Regions from separate parts of the Pantoea sp. X-Soil-ISGK-421 genome, predicted to be linked through region 2. Evidence: predicted binding sites of a transcription regulator. Region 2 holds the regulator's gene; the other holds the start of a gene.

What was found. Region 2 encodes PurR, which represses purine synthesis genes. Its sites were predicted from a motif close to CANGCAAACGTTTGCNTG; they were not measured.
Region 1: a site for PurR is predicted at 1,836-1,853, ahead of AC6I8K_RS01990 (nucleoside-specific channel-forming protein Tsx). Genes of this name have one in related genera too.

What each region holds. Positions count from the first base shown of each region.
Region 1 covers NZ_AP035979.1:449,835-452,975, forward strand. The annotation lists gene AC6I8K_RS01980 (LysR family transcriptional regulator) at 1-5, shown strand, start outside; gene yjdN (VOC family metalloprotein YjdN) at 84-515, shown strand; gene AC6I8K_RS01990 (nucleoside-specific channel-forming protein Tsx) at 733-1,599, opposite strand; gene AC6I8K_RS01995 (sensor histidine kinase) at 1,985-3,141, opposite strand, start outside.
Region 2 covers NZ_AP035979.1:1,803,438-1,806,578, reverse strand. The annotation lists gene AC6I8K_RS08440 (C40 family peptidase) at 1-593, shown strand, start outside; gene cydH (cytochrome bd-I oxidase subunit CydH) at 650-739, opposite strand; gene purR (HTH-type transcriptional repressor PurR) at 1,013-2,038, shown strand; gene punR (DNA-binding transcriptional activator PunR) at 2,035-2,946, opposite strand; gene punC (purine nucleoside transporter PunC) at 3,057-3,141, shown strand, end outside.

The DNA.
Region 1 (3,141 bases), 1.4 Mb from region 2:
GGTAAGAGTGCGGCCCGGCTCGCAACGGTATAAATAATGCACACTACACTTGCAACTGGCGTTCCCTTTTTGGAGTACAGACCATGCAAGTTACCCCGTATGTGTTCTACAGCGGCCGCTGTGAAGAGGCGATTGCTTTCTATCTTGCTGCCACCGACGGCGAGCTACTGTTTAAGATGACCTATGGCGACATGCCGGATGAGACGCCGGTGGAAGATGAAGGTTGCCTCTCGGGTGTGCACTTTTCGCCGGAGCAGATCATGCATGCCCATCTGCGCATCGGGCAGGGCGAAATTATGCTAAGTGACGGCGCGCCACAGGCGGCGTATGGCGGTTTTGCTGTGAGTTTATCGACGCCGGATGAAGCGCAAGGGAAGCGTTGGTTTGATGCGTTGTCGGCGGGCGGTGAAGTGACAAAAAGCTGGGCACCCACGTTCTGGGCCAATGGCTTTGGCATGCAAACCGATAAGTTCGGCGTGCCGTGGATGGTGAATGCGTATAAACCGCAGAGTTAAGAGGGTACGATTTGCGACAAGGTGCGCGTAAATGCATTGGCTTTCTTCACCGACCTTAAAACGGTGCGCATAAATGCGCACCCTACATTGTAGGGTCGCCATTAATGGCGACCGTTTAACCAACCGCACCCTCTAATGGCGACCGTTTAACCAATCGCACACTCTCATGGCGACCGTTTAACCAACCGCATCCTCTAATAGCGACCGTTTTACTCGATTAGAAGTTGTAACCCACCACCAGGTAGTAACCCCAGCCGGTTGATTTCACTTCAAATGGACCTTTGCCGAAGTTCAGCTCCTGGCCGTCAGCCCATTGGCCGCCGTTGTGGAAGTAACGCGCCACGGTGGAAACATGCCAGTGATCATAGTTCAGCGACAGTATGTGGCTGGACGCAATCGAGTTGCTGGTGCGTGAACGATCTGACTTGTCACGCAGATCCGAACCCCAGTCGAAGTTGGTGAAGCCGATGTAGCTCAGCTTGCCGCCCCACAGGTCGGTAATCGGTACAAAGTATTTCACCTTGAAGCGATAACCATCCCAGCTGTTCTCGTTCGCCGCACCGTAGTTTTCCCACTGGTATTTAGCGTAAACGTTCAGCGACAGGCCGATATCGCTGTGCGTATCGATGTCGGTGCCAAGACCCATGTACCAGGTGTTCTGACGGTTATCGCTGTTGCGACCCATGTCATAGATGTAGTTGTTGGCGAAATACCACTCTTTAAACGGACCAAAAGAGAGATCGGTGCCGGTCAGCTTATCGATAGAGAAACGTGGCTCAATTTCCATGAACATCGGCGAACCGTGGTCGAACACGCCGTTAGCGTTGCTGTTGCCCACGCCGAAGAAGTTGGTGAGATCGAGGTAGCCGTAGAAATCGAACCAATCCTTTTTGGCAAAGGCTTCATATTCGAGGTACACGTCGTTATTGAACTGAGGTCCAAAACGGGTGTGGTAACTGCCCACCACGTTAACGCTCTGATGCCACCAATCAGAAACGTATTGCGGATCGCTTTCTGCCGCTTGTGCTGTACCAGTTAAGCCACTGGCCAATAAAGCGCCTGCTATCAACGATTTATATTTCATTATTTTACCACATGCTTGTGATCGCCGGGCTGACGCCGCGATCGGGTGAAATCGATCCCAGGGATGGGCAGTGTGTTGTCGTATCCGGTCTGCAGCGCCAGATTTTCAAGTTTGCGTAATGTGCCTGTAACAGAGGCATAGAAAATAGATTTTGGTCACGTTTGTCAAAAAGTGTTGCAGTTTGATTCACTGGAAATGTGATCGTTATCACATAAATGCCGTGTGGCGAACGGAACCCCGCAACCGTTTACGTGTCGCGTACAGCTGGAAACGTGTTAGATGTGGGAAAAGGATGTAGCGGCGCGATTTATCGCGCGCCCTTTTGATGAGCACCGTTTCGCTGCAATAAGGCGCAATAAATTGCGCCGCAACGGCACGGTGTGAGTTATGGCAAGGTCACGCGCACCTGCAGGCCAGCAATCTGACCTTGTGGATCATGGCGGTTCGACAGCGCAACCTGCATCTGATGTTTCTGCGCCACGCTGCGCACTATCGACAACCCTAAACCGCTGCCTTGCGCCTGAACATCCGGCGAACGAGTAAAGCGGTCGAAGGCGCGCTCGATAAAGGATTCTGCCATGCCGGGCCCGTTATCCACGATATCCACCACGGTATGATTGCCGACGCGATGCAGCAGCACATCCACCAGACTGCCTTCCGGTGTATGCAGCATCGCATTGCCGATCAGGTTATCGAACAGGCTGCGCAGATCGGAGCGGCTGGCGTGCAGACGATAGTGCGTCGTGCCGTTGAAACCGATATCAATACCGCGCTTATCCGCCACCACCATCAGCTGCTCAATGCTCTCTTTCAGCAGATCGTCCAGCTCGATGCTTTCCACCGTGGCGACCACCGATTGATCTTCCTGACGTGAGATATTCAGTAGCTGCGTCACCAGATGGCGCGTACGCGTAACGCCCGCTTCCAGCTGATCGAACTGGCGGCTGGCTTCACCGGGTTGAATATGTTGCCGCAGGTTCTCCAGCTGCAAGGTTACTGCGGTGACCGGTGTGCGCAGTTCGTGCGCCGCATCCTCAAGGAACTGACGCTGTGATGACCAGGCCGCGCGCAGTTTATCCAGCAAAGCGTTGTAAGCCGCCACCAGCGGCAGCACTTCATCCGGCAAGCCATCGGGAGAAACCGTATGCGGATGCAGCGTTTCCTGCGCAGCGATATGACGTGAAGCCACGCGTAAATCGCGCGTAATGGCACGCACCACCAGCCATATGACCAGCAGTGAGAGCGGCATCATGAGCATCAACGGAATGATGGCCGACAGCGCCCGTTTTAGCATCAGGCTTTTCATGTAGCCGATGTTGTGCAGGACCTGAATATTCCCGATCTCACTGCCCAGCTCGCCGGGACGCGTGTATACGCGCCATTCGCAGTCATCTCCGCAGTCACCGACCTTGAGATCGTGCCAGCCTTTTTTCATTTGCAGCGGCGCGTGTAAATCAGGCCACGAGCTGGCGCGCAGTTTATTATTGGTATCCCATAACTGGACAATGTAGGTGCTTTTTAATTTTTCGGCATGCATCACCA
Region 2 (3,141 bases):
AACTAAAAAAACAGACCAAAACTGAAACCGCGCTGCACAAAACCACCAGCAAAAAATCCCCGCTGAAACTTACCGCTAAGAAATACGGTCATCAACGCCTGGTGAAGAAATCTCCCGAAGTGGTGGTTGATGACGAAGCGGTTGCGCTTACCGGCATCAAAATGAGTAAGTCGCACCGCCAGCGTTATCAAAAAGCGCGTGAAACGGCGATGACCAAATTAATGGGCCAACTCGGTAAACCTTATCAATGGGGCGGCACCTCGCCACATACCGGTTTCGACTGCAGTGGATTGGTCTGGTACGCCTATAAAGATCTGGTGAAATTCAAATTTCCGCGCACCGCCAATGAGATGTATCACTTGCGTGATGCTTCCCCGATCAAACGTGAAATGCTGGAGAAAGGGGATCTGGTGTTCTTCCGCATTAACAATCGCGGCACCGCTGATCATGTTGGTGTTTATCTCGGCAACGGCAAATTCATTCAGTCGCCGCGTACCGGCAAAGATATTCAGATTAGCGCTTTGGGAGAGGATTACTGGCAGAAACACTATGTGGGCGCGCGTCGTATGATGACGCCAAAAACCATTCGCTAATTGTTGCGCAACAAACAGAAAAAAGCCGGATGCTGCACACAGCTCCGGCTTTTTTGTTAATGCATGATCGCGGTAAAACTGAAGGCGATAATCATCAACAGTGCGCCAACAGTGGTCATTAGCGCCAGCTTCAGGTCAGTATTCATCACAACTCCTTAGTCACACAATTAATAGGGTTAACGCGATTTTCGCACAGCAATCGGCAAAAATCTCGTGTTATCCGCGCGGGCTTGTTAGAATCGCCGCCTTTCGTTGCGCAACAGATTTTGCGCGTGCTGTATTTTCAGCATAATGAAGTGATTTCGTCTGCTATAACACCCCGTTTTGCCCGCCTTTTGAGCTGTAAAAGCGTTAGCAGACGCAAACGTTTAACAATATACTTATCAGTAAGTTGCGATAAGACCAGGAGTACCATTTTCATGGCAACAATTAAAGATGTCGCAAAACGCGCAGGTGTCTCAACCACCACGGTTTCGCATGTCATCAACAAAACGCGTTTCGTTGCGGAAGAAACGCGTAACGCCGTATGGGAAGCGATCAAACAATTACACTACTCGCCAAGTGCCGTGGCGCGTAGTCTCAAAGTGAATCACACCAAAACCTTAGGTCTGCTGGCAACGTCCAGTGAAGCGCCCTATTTTGCTGAAATTATCGAAGCGGTGGAGAATCGTTGTTTCGAACGCGGCTATACGTTGATTCTCGGCAATGCGCACAACGATCTGCAAAAACAGCGCGCCTATCTGTCGATGATGGCGCAAAAGCGCGTCGATGGTTTGCTGGTGATGTGTTCTGAGTATCCGGACGATTTACTGCAAATGCTGGAAGAGAACCGCAATATCCCGATGGTCGTCATGGATTGGGGTGCTTCGCGCGGTGATTTTACCGATACGGTGCAGGACAACGCGTTTCAAGGCGGCTATCTCGCCGGGCGTTATCTGATTGAACGTGGCCATCGCGATATTGGTGCCATCCCTGGCCAGATGGAGCGCAACACCGGCGGCGGACGTCACGCAGGATTTCTGCAGGCGATGAACGAAGCAGGCATTACAGTGCGTCCAGAATGGGTGGTTCAGGGCGACTTTGAACCTGAATCCGGTTATCAGGCCATGCAGCAGATTCTTAACCAGAAACAGCGCCCAACCGCCGTGTTCTGCGGCGGCGATATTATGGCGATGGGCGCAATTTGTGCCGCCGATGAGATGGGTTTGCGTGTACCGCAAGATATCTCGGTGATTGGTTACGATAACGTGCGCAACGCGCGCTATTTCACGCCCGCGCTGACCACCGTACACCAGCCTAAAGCCGAACTGGGTGAAAAAGCGCTGGAAATGCTGTTGGATCGCATCACCAGCAAACGTGAAGATCCACAAACCATCGAGGTTCAGCCTACGCTGATTGAACGTCGTTCAGTGGCGTACGGCCCATTCCGCGATTATCGCCGCTAAGCTGACACTTCGCTGAGCCATTCGTGGTTCAGCGTTTCAGCATCCCCCAGATAAGCCAGTAACCACTCAAGCGCCGGCGACGTGCGTTGTTCTGCCCAGCTGACGCAGCACGGACTATCAGGAAAGGCTTGCGGCAGCGACAGTTCGACCAATTTATGACTGTCCAGCAGTGGACGCGCCAAATGGCCCGGCACCATTCCAACACACAATCCTGCCAGCAAACACGCCATCCCGGTTTCCCATTCTGGCACCACCAGCCGCCGCTGATTATCTAGCGTCCAGGTCATACGGCGCGGCAATGCACGCGACGTATCTTCCAGCACCAGAGATGGCCACGCTCGCAACGTTTCATCATCCAGTTCCGTGCTGTTAACCAGCGGATGATCCGGGCTGACCACACAACGCCAATTCAGCGCGCCCATATCCTGAAACGCAAAACGTCCACCGACGGGAATTGCCTGCGTGGCGCCAATCGCGACATCTACCCGGCCATCGGCTAATGCATCCCACACTCCGTTAAACACTTCGTAGCTGATAATCAACTCCATATCGGGAAAATGACGATAGAAGTCCTTCACTAATTGCCGCGTGCGCTGCGGTTTTACAATGCAGTCAACCGCGATACTCAATTCACCGCGCCAACCATTCGCCAGTTGTTGACACTGCCTACGCGTTGCCAGCATTTTTTTGATAACAGATCGCCCTTCACGAACGAAGTGCTCGCCGGCTGGTGTCATGACCACTTCGCGATGCTGGCGCTCAAACAACGGTACCGCCAACCAGGTTTCCAGCTGACGCACGGTATAGCTGACGGCAGAAGGCACGCGATGCAGCTCCTGCGCGGCCGCGCTAAAACTGCCGGTGCGCGCCACGGCATCCACCACTTCAAGCGCATATTCTGACCACATATTTTTGCCTTCAAAAAATTTAACAGCACCATGCAAATATTAGCGTTTCACAAAGCGCGTTGCATCCTTTTACACTCCCCGGCGTTCAACCTGCCCAAAAGAGAATCAACATGTTGTCGTCTAAAGCATTTATGCCTTATCTCGCCGTGCTCAGCATGCTCGGCTTTCTTGCCACGGATATGTATTTACCCGCCT